DNA from 3 places in the Helicovermis profundi genome. Region 1 is predicted to be linked to each of the others. Evidence: riboswitches for the same ligand, from Rfam matches in the RefSeq annotation. Region 1 holds a riboswitch; each other region holds the start of a gene.

Region 1 (4,611 bases):
TCCATGATGCAAATCCTTCAAAATTTTCTTTTGATAAATATGCTGCCATTGATAAATAAAGATACGCTGAATAAAATTCTGCATTTATTTGTTTGTTAAAAGCTTCTTCTAATTTTTTATTAATCACTTGATTCATCCTTTCACTATATATTATAATTCAAACATTAATCTTAAACTATATTTTTCTAAATCTCATTTTTCCACTGACCATGTAGATTACAATACTCTCTAGCTGTTACTTTCTTAGCACTAACTAAGAATATAGCTTCTGGTTTATCACCTGGTTTTAAAAATTCTTTATAGCTTTTTCCATCTGCAATTAATTCAATCCATTGAATAAAATGTTCTTCAGTCATTGGGTGAAGTGTTGAACCAACTGTTACTTTGAATCCACCATCTATTTTTTCAATTACCGGAACATGTTTTTCAGTAGTTGAATCAGCATTTTTTTCATCAAGAAGATTCATATCCTGACCACAGCATACTAATGTTCCGCCAGCACCATTATTTACTTCTACAATGTTCCCACATATTTCGCATTTATAAACTTCATTTCTTTTTGCCATAATTTTTCCCTCCCAAATAAAAAACGATAATAACCTTTATCAGATTATTATCGTTTTAATTAATTTAAACATTTATTACATATACCTTTAAAGTATATATGTCTTTGATTAATTTGAAATTCATCCATTTCATTAATAACAATATCTGATAAGTCTAATTTAAAATCTGTAACTTTACCACATCTTTCACATTTAAAATGTCCATGTAAAGATGTATCTGCATCATACCTAGTTTCATTATCTTCTATTGTGATTAAAGACACTATCTTACTATCAACAAATAAATTTAAAGTATTATAAACTGTTGTTTTTGAAAGAGTCGGAATTTCATCAATAAGAGCTCTATATATAATATCAACAGTTGGATGTTCTTTTGTATTATATAAGTACTCATAAATTTTAATTCTTTGATATGATGGTTTAATATTGTTGCTTTTTAAAAATTCGTTAACATTCGCTATTTTATTCATAATATACCTTTCTTATAAGTTAAATTACTCTTGAACGAACATATCTTTTGAAACACCACAAACTGGACACACCCAATCTTCTGGAATATCTTCAAATTTTGTACCTGGTGCAATTCCACCATCTGGATCTCCTAATGCTGGATCATAAACATAACCGCAAGGTTCACATACATACTTCATATAAAATTCCTCCTTAATATATAGTTGTCTTAACTTTTTCAACTTTGTAATCGTTACAAGTTAATAATAGCACAATTTTTTTTGAGTGTCAACGAATTTATAATACAATCTATTAAATACATTTATCCCAAAAAATAAGATTCAAACAACTATATCAGTTCTTTTTGTTTTTTTTACTAAGTTAATTAATATTAAATCTATAAAAAAACAAGCTACTGAAAAATAAAGATTCCCCCAGTAACTTTCAATTTTATTTTGAATATTTAATGAATGTTTTAATTACTTCTTCAACTTTTTCTTTACTTACCATTTCTCCTTCTTCAACTGAATGAAGACACTCAAGTGCGTTTTCTTCCATTATAAGAAGTCCAACTTTATTTATTGAAGACTTTATTGCAGCAATTTGTATAAGAACTTCATCACATGTTTTTCCTTCTTCTACCATTCTCTCAACACCAGCGATATGACCTTTAATCGTCTTAAGCCTATTTATTAATTTTTTATTATCTTTGCTCATTTTTTACCTCTCTCTACTCTCTTGATATCATCTCTATATAATAATACCATACTCCTTAAAAATCTAAAATATAAATATATTTTCTACAAAGTAATAATTATCTTGAAAGCATATATTGTGTATGATAAACTAGAAACAACAACATATTGTGTTCTAGGTGCTCTTATTAAGAGATAATAGGGAAAGAGGTGATATTCCTCTACAGCCCCCGCTACTGTAATTGATGATGAAAATCTTATATACCACTGTTTTTTTACGGGAAGGAAAGATTAGTAAAGTGATTCATAAGTCAGGAGACCTGCCTATAACTTTTTGTCATAAACTTCGGTGGGAAGTATCATGTTTTAAGTTTTTATTGCCTATCTTTTTGTTTTTGAAGATAGGTTTTTTTCATGAGTTTTCACCCATCTATTATTATTATTTTGGGAGTGATTATATGATTATGCGTGTAAGAAAAAGAAATGGAAAAATTAACGAATTTAAGGAAAAGAAAAACTCTTTAATTAGTGCTACTATTGATCTTATGAATGATTATTTAGAAGAAAAAGATTGGCAGATAAAAGAAAATGCAAATAGTTCAGAAAAATCTGTAATGGCTTTATATAACTATACTAGAGAAGAATTTATTAAACTCTATTGGTTGAATGAAATATATCCTATCGAAATTTCAAATGCACATAAGAGTGGTGAAATTCATATTCATGATATGGGTTTCTTAGGGCCTTATTGCTCTGGTTGGGATTTAGGTCAACTAATTATGGAAGGTCTTGTTGGACCTAAGCATTCTAGCGCACCAGCAAAACATTTATCAACTTTACTAGGACAACTCGCAAATAGTATTTTTGCAACACAACTTGAAAATGCAGGCGCACAAGCTTTTTCATCATTTGATACTTATCTTGCTCCTTTTGTATACTATGATAATTTGGAGTTTAATGAATTAAAAAGAATAATAAAATCTTTTATATTTGAAATTAATATGCCTATGAGAATTGGTGGCCAGAGTCCATTTTCAAATTTAACTTTTGACCTTTCTTGTCCAAATAATATGAAATATCTTCCAGTTGTTATTGGCGGAAAACCTACTGATAAAACTTTAGGAGAATTTCAAAATGAAATGGATATGATAAACAAAGCATTTATAGAAGCTATGATAGAAGGTGACAGCGAAGGTAGGATTTTTACATTTCCTATTCCAACATTAAACGTTGATGAATTATTTCCATGGGAAAGTGCTGTAGTTAAACTTTGGATGGATGTTACAGTAAAGTTTGGCATCCCTTATTTTGCAAATTTTGTTAATTCCGATCTTTCTCCTGAAGATGCTAGAAGTATGTGTTGTAGATTAAGGCTTGATAATAGAGAACTTAGAAAAAGGGGCGGTGGATTATTTGGATCTAATCCTCTTACAGGAAGTATTGGCGTTGTAACATTAAATCTTCCACGCATAGGCTATAAAGCTAGAACAGAAGAGCAGTTTTTTAAAATGCTAAATTCAGCTCTTGAAATTGCAATTAAATCACTTGAACTTAAAAGAAAATACATTGAAAGATGGACTAATCAAGGGCTTTATCCTTACTGCCGACAATATCTTAGAAATATAAAATTTGCAAATAATTCATACTGGTCTAATCATTTTTCAACAATTGGGTTAGTTGGCATGAACGAAGCTGTATTAAACTTTATAAATAAAGATTTATCATCTGAAAAAGGACAAAAATTTGCCATTGAAATTATGGATTATTTAAGAGATTATTTGAGTGATGTTCAAGAAAAAACTGGAAATATGTACAATTTAGAAGCAACTCCCGCCGAATCCACTGCTTATAGATTAGCTCTTAAAGATAAAAAAATGTATAAAGATATTATTACTAGGGGAAATGACAAGACACCTTACTATACAAATTCAAGTCAACTTTCGGTAGATTATTCTTCAGATATATTTGATACCCTTGATCTTCAAGATGAACTTCAATCTAGATATACAGGCGGAACTGTACTTCATCTTTATACTGCAGATAAAATTGAAGATGGAAGCGTTATATCTAATTTAATAAAAAAAATATTTTCTAACTATGAACTCCCCTACCTTTCATATACACCAACATTTTCTCATTGTAAACATCATGGTTACTTTAAAGGTGAAATCTTAGAATGTCCTAAGTGTGGAGAAAAACTTGATGTTTACAGTAGAGTTGTTGGTTATTATAGACCTATTCAAAGCTATAATAACGGCAAGGTACTCGAATTTGAAGAAAGAATCAAGTTCAATATAGAAAAAGTTCTATAGGAGGTGAAAAAATGAATATTGCATCTTTTTTAGGAACTTCATTTATAGATTACCCGGGAAATATTAGTTTAGTTATTTTTACAAAGGGCTGTAACATGAATTGTCCTTATTGTCACAATAAAAATCTTGAAACTAAATTTGAACTAATTAACGAAAAAATAATCTTCGATTTACTTATTAAAAGAAAAAATCTTATTGATGCTGTAACTATTAGCGGTGGTGAGCCAACTCTTCAAAGTGATTTATACGGTTTTTGTTTTGCAATTAAAGAAATGGGTTACAAAATCAAACTAGATACAAACGGAACAAATCCAAAAATATTAAAGGATTTAATAGATAACAAACTTGTAGACTATATAGCTATGGATATTAAAACATCACCAGACAAATATAATGAGCTTTGCGGAAAATCTTTTGATTCTATTAAAAATAGTATTAAGCTTATACAATCTTTTAAAAATCATGAATTTAGAACAACATTTTACCCAAGTGTTAGTAAAAATGATATAAAAGAAATACTTAAATATACTAATAATTCACCTTACTATCTTCAGCAATATCGAAAAATAAATGATGATACTCTTAAGG
Region 2 (4,611 bases), 410 kb from region 1:
TAGTGTTTTATAAGTATTTTCAATAGTAATAAAATTAAGGACAATTCTTCCAGTTTCATTTAAATTCAAATATGAATAATCAATAATTTCTTCAATATTTCCCCCAGAACCACCTATAAAAATAGCATCAAATTTTATATTTTTAGGTAAGTCTTTAGGTGCTTCACCTAAAGATGCTTTACAATTGTAAATTTTAAACTTTTCTATGTTTTTTAAAAAAAGACTATATGCTTCTTCTTTTTTTTCTAAAGAATATACTAATCCATCTTCTAAAAATTTTGCCATTTCAATCGAAACACTACCAGTGCCACTTCCAATATCAAGAGCCACAAAATTCTTCTTTAGTCTAAGTTTTGAAAGTGAAATTACTCTTATTTCTTCTTTTGTCATGGGAACTTTGCCTCTTAAAAATTCTTTATCTTCTATTCCTATCATTTTTTCTCCAATTCATTTTTATTTATAATAATAACTACATTTAAGTCACTAAATTCGCATTTTTCTTTTGCAAGTTCATCCACAGCATACACAGTTATTTTTTCGTTTTCATAGGATAAATTCTCTCCTACATAAATTTCAAATTGACCTATATCTATTAGATTTTCTTTCATCTCTTTTGCTATAAAGCTTGGATTATTCTTTTTATCTGTAAGAAGCCCTAGCGTTTCTTTTTCATTTATTAAATTTAAAAAATCATTTTGTCTACCATGAACACTAGTTAATATGCCATTATGATATGTAAGAGCTAGTTTTGAATACATATATTGAAGTGAACTAATCCCAGCTGTAACGTTAAAACTTGATTTATCAAAATGTTTACTTAAAAAATTAAGCATACTATAAAATCCCGTATCACCTGATAAAATTACAGATATTCTTTTTCTTTGATAATTCGCGCTTATAAATTCAATCGTTTTAGTTAAATCTCCAGTAATAATAAATTCTTCTTTTTTTAAATATTTAAGAGAATCAAGATTTCTTCTTCCACCAATCAAAATATCAGAGTTTTCTATAATTTCAGTTGCTATAGGTAAAATATATTTTGGATTTCCTGGTCCGATTCCCACTATATTAAATTTGTTCAATATTAAATTCCTCCATTATCTTATTACCTAAATCAGAAACACTTAGTAGCCCATGCTCATTTGTAAATAAGACAACTCCGTTTTGAATTTCATCAAATGCCCTCTTATTTAATTTTTCAGAGATTTTATTACTGATATTATCAAATACTTTATCCATCTTATATTCTTTAATGTATTTAAATGCTTCATCAGTTGTATTTGATATACTAATTAGTTTAATAAGATCAGTTTCAGCACCAATTAAGGCGAGTTGACTCATAATAATTTCCATTCTTCCATCTGCTATTTTACTATGAGTATTAAATATACCACCTGCGATTTTTACCATTTTACCAGCGTGTCCAACCCAAAGAATTTTTTTTATATCAAGTTTAAGCGCTTCGTCAATTACTTGACCTACATAATTGCTACATTTAATTATTTCTTCAATATTTAGACCCATTTTTCTACTAAAGTCTCTTCCATAATTTCCGGGTGATATTAGCAAAATTTTATCATAATGTTTTTTCTTAAATATTCTCATTTCAATTTTTAAAGTTTCAATTAAAGCATCTTCGCTCATAGGTTCAACGATGCCAGAAGTCCCGATTATAGAAATACCTCCAACAATTCCGAGTTTAGGATTAAAAGTTTTCTTAGCAATATTTTCGCCATCTGGTGCGTAAATTTCAACGTTTGCACCTCTATTTTCACCTATAACACTTCTAACTTCTTTTTCTATAGTTCTTAGCGGAACTGGATTAATTGCACTATTTCCCGGTTTAATACTCAAACCTTCTTTTGTTACTTTTCCAATGCCTATTCCACCATATATATTAATTTCTTTATCATCTCTAAATGAAATTTTTGAAAATATAGTCATTTTATTGGTCATATCAGGATCATCTCCGCCATCTTTTATAACTGAACAAAGAGCATAATCATCATTTATTTCCTGATTGTAAATATCAATAGTTAGAGGCCATCCCTTAGGTGTATCAATTTTTACTGTATTTACATTTTCTCTATTTAACAACATAATAGCCGAAGCTTTAGAAGCTGCAGTTGCTGAAGAGCCTGTAGTATAACCATATTTTAATTTTTTACCGTTTTTCTCTATATACCTTTCCAAAACTTCACCTACTTTTAGTCAATTCATTAATAGTCATTACATTTGATACATTATTGCGTTAATAATAGTTGCAGCAACTGGACTACCACCTTTTCTTCCATTAATAATTATATAAGGTATACCCGAATTTTTAAGAGCTTCTTTTGATTCAGCAGCACCTACAAAACCTACTGGAACTCCGATTACTAAAGATGGATTTGCTTTCTTTTCTTTAACTAATTCAAGTAGTTTATAAATTGCTGTTGGGGCATTACCTATTGCATATATCGAAGTATTTTTGTCTTTAGCCGCAATTTCAATAGCCGCCATCGATCTAGTAATATTTTTTTCTTTTGCGATTTTGAATACTGATTCTTCGTGAACTAAATTATATATTTTTGAATTATATTCTTTTAGTATTCTTTTATTTGTACCAGCCATAACCATCTTAGTATCAGCATATATATCATTTCCATTTCTCAAACTGTCCATAAGTATATCAATAGCTTTAGGATGAATTTCTATTAAATTAGCATATTCAAAATCTGCAGTCGTATGGATCACTCTTTGAACTATTTTAATTTCTCTTTCATCAAAATTATGTTTACCTAATTCACTTAATATAATTTCAAAACTTCTTTCCTCAATTTTCATTGGGTTTTTAATATAATCTTCAAGATATTTACTCATTTATTCCTCCGCAATATTATCTAGGTATTATTCAAATTTACATTTCAGGTAAAAAAGCAAGAATTTTATACCTATATATACAAAAAACAGCCCAAAAGGCCGTTTTAATTCGTAGTCTTCCCGCCTGAAGTATCTCGTTTAACAATAGTAGGCAGGTTTCCTGGCTCATACGTAGCCCATTAAACGTCTTCCCAGAAATCCAGTGACGTATTGTTTAACGGTAGTATTCACAGTAGCAGGGGGCTGCGACAGATTTTAACTGTCTTCCCTATTATCCTCTCATTAGAATCACTCTAACTTAGGCACCTATTATCTAATATTCAATTATTAACTACATCCTATCAAAAAGATTTAAGCAAGTAAATACAAAAAATTATTTACTTTTCATACTAATAATACTTAATTGATCGCTTATTTTTTTTAGTATAACAATTATTTTATTTATAGAATATTGAATAGAAATTAAAATTATAAAAAATACTATTAAAATAAATATAATTATTTGATTATTCATAAATTCACATCCCTTACACTAGTTAAAATATATGCCTTTATCACTAAGCCAGAATTCGCTTATTCAAACCTAGTTAATAAGTTAATCGCTAATAAGTTACTATTTTATACTCATCCAAAGACTCTTTAGAAAGATATTTTTCATTTCCTTCTCTTATTGTGATAGTTTTAGGATTGCCATCACTAATAAATTTTAGTCTTGGCTTTTCTTTGTATAAATCAAGCCAATGTCTTAATTGTAATTTTCCATCTCCACTTTGTACTCTTAAAATGCTTTTTGGATTAAATCTTTTACTATAAGCTGACCAAGAAGGTCGCCATCCTACATTTAAAATTGCAATATTATTATACTTAGTTCCGTCATAGCTTCCGGATACAAGTTTTTCTTTAGCTGCGTCATTCTTTGGTCTTTCTCCGAACGGAAGAGCAAGAGTGTTGATTTTATATCCATTCATAAGTGGTTCATATTCTTTTACAACATTTGCAAGAGTATTTTCAATTTTATCTGCATCCATTGTTTTAAAATGTCCATGATGATAACTATGATTTCCGATATCCATACCTACATTTATGATATGATTTAATTTATATTTAACCAAATTCTTTTGTCCAAATGGAGTTCCACCATTTAAAAAGAACGTTGCTTCAAGCCCAAAATCATTATGTTTATCATAAAAATCTTCCATAATTCCAACAACCGAATTTGGATCAATCTCTTTATCACCATTTTCATCAATTAATATATTAAAATTTGACCTATTTCCATCATCAAAAGTTAAAACAACAGGTGTATATCCCGCTTTAGTTGTAATATTTCCATTAACAAAATCTTTAAGGCTAAGTAGTCTAAATCCACTATCATAAAGCTCTTGAAGATCTTTCTTAAAACTTTCAGCTGTTCTAGAATACGTTGCATTTTTTTTACTTAATCCATGATACATAATAACCATAATTTCACCGAGTTCGTTCGCTTTAATTTTTTTAAGTTCTTTCGTGCTTAGCTCAGTAAAATTAGTAGCTTCTTTTACATCTTCTTTATTTGAATCTTCTTTGCTAGTTGTAGTTTCTACATTTGTACTATTAGGTTCGATTTTTGTAGTATTATCAATATTTTTTTCTATTTCTTTAGCTTCAACATTTTCTGTATCTTTGTCATTTTCTACATTTTTAACGTCAACATTTTTTGTACTTACTTCCACGTTATTTGCATTTTCTTTACTGAGGTCTATATTTTCT
Region 3 (4,611 bases), 280 kb from region 1:
TGAAGGTGCATCTTTTGAAACAAATGGAATTGTAAAGATTATAAAGTCAAAAATTCGCAAGGTTGAAAATGGAATATTCATAGAAAGTGATGTTGTAAGTGAGTACGGATATAATGTGCTTGAAGTAGCTGAAAGACTTCAAAATACTATCAAATCAAGAGTAGAGTATATGTCTAATATCAATGTAACAGCTGTAAATATAGTTGTCAGACATGTTAAAACAAATGTTACAAAAAATTAATATTCTACATATTGTGCATTGTATTGTAAGAATATACGAAGAATTGAATGATTGTATACCATATGTAGAGAGATAATTTTGCAATAAAACTTTTAAAACTTCCAAAAAATAAAACTATTTACACAAATAATTTGATGTGTTAAAATAATTGTGTAAAAAAAAATGTTTTATTTTAACTTAAATTTAGGCATTTTCAATATGAATAGCGATTTTCTTCATAAGTATTATTTATAATATTTATGAAATATTTGTTGCAAAAACACATATATAAAGGGTTATATATGTAAGCGTTAAAAAAATGATTATTTCTTTTTTGTAACAAAAGAGAATTATTGAATTTTTATTGAATTCTAAGTTTATTAATTTCTAAAGGGAGTTGTTGAAATGAGAAAGTATATTGATGAAGTTTTTGGCCGTGTAAAAGCTAGAAATCCACATGAACCTGAATTTTTACAAGCTGTTGAAGAGGTTTTTGTATCACTTGAGCCTGTTCTTGAAAAACACCCAGAGTGGGTAAAGGCTAATCTATTAGATAGATTTGCTGAGCCAGAAAGACAAATTATGTTCAGAGTACCTTGGGTAGATGACAAAGGTACTCTTAATGTGAACAGAGGATATAGAGTACAATTTAATGGAGCTATTGGACCTTATAAAGGTGGACTTAGATTCCATAAATCAGTATACATTGGAATTATTAAATTCTTAGGATTTGAACAAATTTTGAAAAACTCATTAACTGGTCTTCCAATTGGTGGAGGAAAAGGTGGTTCAGATTTTGATCCTAATGGTAAATCTGACGGAGAAGTAATGAGATTTTGCCAAAGTTTTATGATGGAATTACAAAGACATATTGGACCTGATGTTGATGTTCCTGCTGGAGATATTGGTGTTGGCGGAAGAGAAATTGGATACCTTTATGGTCAATATAGAAGAGTTAAAAAAGTATTTGAAAATGGAGTATTAACTGGAAAAGGTTTAAGTTATGGTGGAAGTTTAATTAGACCAGAAGCTACTGGATTTGGAATTACTTATTTTGCACAAGAAATGCTTAAGACACAAGGTGAAACTTTTGAAGGAAAAACTGTTGCTTTATCAGGATTTGGTAATGTAACTTGGGGTACTGCAAGAAAAGTAACTGAATTAGGCGGAAAAGTTGTTACTTTATCAGGTCCAGATGGATATATTTATGATCCTAATGGTGTTAGTGGTGATAAAATTGACTACTTACTTGAACTTAGAGCAAGTGGAAATGATAGAATTAAAGATTACGCTGATAAATATGGTGTAGAATTCTTCGCTGGTGAAAGACCATGGGGAGTTAAAGTTGATGTTGTAATACCAACTGCTACACAAAATGAGATTAGAATTGATGATGCTAAGAAAATTGTTGCTAATGGAACTAAATTTGTTTGTGAAGGTTCAAATATGCCTACTACAAATGAAGCTCTTAAGTATCTTCAAGATAGTGGAATTATTGTAGGACCTGCTAAAGCTGCTAATGCTGGTGGAGTTGCTACTTCTGCTCTTGAAATGTCACAAAATAGTATGAGATTATCTTGGACTGAAGAAGAAGTTGATCAAAAATTACATGCTATTATGAAAAACATTCATGATGTATCTGCAGAAGCTTCTAAAGAGTATGGTTTTGGTTATGACTTAGTTGCTGGAGCAAATATTGCTGGTTTCTTAAAAGTTGCAGATGCTATGTATGCACAAGGAGACTACTAGAATTAAATAAATATAATATTTTGGTGCCCGTTTTACGGGAGAATAGGGAATAAAGTGAAAATCTTTAACGGTCCCACCACTGTAAAGATGAGTGATTTACAAATGCCACTGCTTAAGCGGGAAGGTGTAAACCATGTTGATTCTAAGTCAGGAGACCTGCCAAAAATATTTAACATGAATTAGGTAAGGTTCGTGATTCTCTTTTAAGGGGAATCACGAACCTTTTTTATATGATATAAAAGACATAGGGGGAATTATGTTAGAAAGTACATTAAGAAAAATAAAATCAGTAAATAAAAAAACTGCACTTAAATCAATTGAAAGAGTAGATAATCTTGTAAAACCCAAGGGTAGTCTAGGTATGCTTGAAGAAATCGTAGTTAAACTTTCCGCAATTCAAAACACAAAATTTCCTAAAATTTCAAATAAAGAAATAATAGTTTTCGCGTCTGATCATGGAATTTTTGAAGAGGGAGTTGCAATAACACCTAGAGAAGTTACATTAATACAGGCAGAAAATATGATACTTGGAGTTACAGGAGTATGCGCGTTAGCTAAAAATGCAAATTCGAAAGTTATAGTAGTAGATGTTGGTATCGATGCTGATGTTAAAAATAATAAAATAATAAATAAAAAAATCAGAAAAGGTACAAGCAATTTCACAAAAGGTCCAGCAATGTCTAGAGAAGAGGCAATTAGATCTATTGAAATAGGTATTGAAATTGCAAATTCAAGGATAGATTTGGGTGCGGATATACTTGGTACGGGAGAGATGGGAATTGGCAATACTACACCATCATCTGCAATTCTTTCTGTAATTGGTGGATATAAGCCCAGTGAGGTCACAGGAATTGGCGCAAATTTACCTCTCGAAAGACTTGAAAAAAAGATTGATGTAATCGATAAAGGCATTAAATTTAATAAGCCTAATAAAAATGATCCTATTGATGTTCTTTCAAAGGTAGGTGGATTTGAAATTGGAGCGATGGCGGGGGCAATGATAGGGGGTGCTTCTAGAGGAGTTCCGGTTATAGTAGATGGATTTATCTCATCAGCTGCTGCGCTTATCGCAATAAAATTAGAGCCTAAAGTAAAAGATTATTTATTTGCTTCACATTTTTCAAAAGAAAAAGGTGCATTTTTAGCATCAAAGGAACTTGGACTAAAAACACCACTTCATTTGGATTTAAGGCTTGGAGAAGGTACGGGAGCTGCAATTATGTTTAGCATTATTGAGTTTGCTCTAGCGATGAATAACAATATGGTTACTTTTGATGAAGGTGGCTTTAAATTATAGAAGTTCGTATAAGAAAACTTAGATAGTATACACAAGTATGTGTGTATGTCTAAGTTTTCTTATTTTTTTACATATATTTAAAAATTAAAATTTTTATAGAGTAATAGCACAAAAATATATATTGTTAATAGGGTATTATTATGATATTCTTATATTAAATTTATAAAAATTAAAATTATTATAGATTAATAAAAATCTTATTAAAGTCATATATGGTATTTTTGTTAGTTAAATTATTACATATTGAATATAAAGAGGTGAATGTTTTGATAAGAGAAACTGGTATAGCTATTAAAGATATTTTAAAGATGAAGTCTTTTGAAAAAAGTAATATTATTGCAGGTGAAGGTGGAATTAATAGGATTATTACTAGAGTTAATGTTATGGCAGATCCAGATATTTTAAATTGGGTAGATAAAGGTGAATTCTTATTAACAACAGGTTATTTTTTTAAGACAACCAAATTAGAAAATCAATTGAATTTAATTAGGGAAAGTAATTTTAAAAAACTTTCTGGTATGGGAATAAAAATTTTCCCTTATTTAGATAAAATGCCTGAAGAAATAATTAAATTAGCAAATGAACTTAATTTTCCAATTATTGAAATTGATTATGAAGTTCCTTTTACTGATATTATGACGCCGGTTTTTCAAGAAATTTTTAATAGACAATCATCGATTATTAATAAGGTTCAAATTGTTCATAAAGATACAATGAATGTACTTTTAAAAGGTGGAAGTATAAAAGATATAATTGGTAATTTATCCAAAACACTTGAAAATCCTATTGTTGTTGTAGATCATCATTTTGATGAAATTATTATTGACTCCTTAGGTGATAGTCAAATTTACAAAAAACTTGAAGATGACATCAATTTAACATTTTCAAAAAATAAACTTCGAGTAGATAAAAATAAAACTTCTCGAGACAAAATTAATATTGATGAAGATGATATTGATAGAATAATGGTACCAATAATGGTGAAAAACAATATTTATGGCCATCTAATTGCCTATGGCATGAAAAGTGACTTAAGCGATTTTGATGTTTTGTATATGGAATCAACTTCAACTGTAGTTGCAGTTGAATTTTTAAAGAGAATTTCTATTCAAGAAGTAGAAAACAAATATAAGGCAGAGTTCTTTGAAGATCTTATTTCATTTGATGAATTTAGAAAGAAGAAAGCAATTGAAAGGGCGAATTATTACAAACTAGACAAAGACGCTTCTTATTCTGTGCTTACGCTTAGACTAAGTAAAACAGAGTCAAGCATTGATTCTGATGAAGAATATAACCAAATGCTTGTAAAAGTAATGTATATGATAGACTTAATTTGCAAAAATGA

What was found. Region 1 has a riboswitch for cobalamin ahead of AACH12_RS00225 (ribonucleoside triphosphate reductase). Riboswitches for the same ligand answer to the same signal wherever they lie in the genome.
Region 2: it holds a riboswitch for cobalamin, as region 1 does, so the genes downstream of both, AACH12_RS01975 (precorrin-8X methylmutase) here and AACH12_RS00225 (ribonucleoside triphosphate reductase) in region 1, are expected to answer to the same signal.
Region 3: it holds a riboswitch for cobalamin, as region 1 does, so the genes downstream of both, cobT (nicotinate-nucleotide--dimethylbenzimidazole phosphoribosyltransferase) here and AACH12_RS00225 (ribonucleoside triphosphate reductase) in region 1, are expected to answer to the same signal.

The regions. Positions count from the first base shown of each region.
Region 1 is NZ_AP028654.1:49,892-54,502, reverse strand. It holds gene AACH12_RS00250 (ferritin) at 1-127, opposite strand, end outside; gene AACH12_RS00245 (desulfoferrodoxin) at 186-566, opposite strand; gene AACH12_RS00240 (Fur family transcriptional regulator) at 626-1,036, opposite strand; gene rd (rubredoxin) at 1,061-1,216, opposite strand; gene AACH12_RS00230 (metal-sensitive transcriptional regulator) at 1,467-1,733, opposite strand; cobalamin riboswitch at 1,872-2,053, shown strand; gene AACH12_RS00225 (ribonucleoside triphosphate reductase) at 2,170-4,023, shown strand; gene AACH12_RS00220 (anaerobic ribonucleoside-triphosphate reductase activating protein) at 4,035-4,611, shown strand, end outside.
Region 2 is NZ_AP028654.1:463,951-468,561, reverse strand. It holds gene cbiT (precorrin-6Y C5,15-methyltransferase (decarboxylating) subunit CbiT) at 1-435, opposite strand, end outside; gene cbiE (precorrin-6y C5,15-methyltransferase (decarboxylating) subunit CbiE) at 432-1,082, opposite strand; gene cbiD (cobalt-precorrin-5B (C(1))-methyltransferase CbiD) at 1,069-2,193, opposite strand; gene AACH12_RS01975 (precorrin-8X methylmutase) at 2,230-2,862, opposite strand; cobalamin riboswitch at 2,996-3,187, opposite strand; gene AACH12_RS01970 (hypothetical protein) at 3,236-3,376, opposite strand; gene AACH12_RS01965 (polysaccharide deacetylase family protein) at 3,465-4,611, opposite strand, start outside.
Region 3 is NZ_AP028654.1:325,695-330,305, forward strand. It holds gene AACH12_RS01375 (Asp23/Gls24 family envelope stress response protein) at 1-241, shown strand, start outside; gene gdhA (NADP-specific glutamate dehydrogenase) at 626-1,969, shown strand; cobalamin riboswitch at 1,974-2,147, shown strand; gene cobT (nicotinate-nucleotide--dimethylbenzimidazole phosphoribosyltransferase) at 2,226-3,266, shown strand; gene AACH12_RS01390 (PucR family transcriptional regulator) at 3,488-4,611, shown strand, end outside.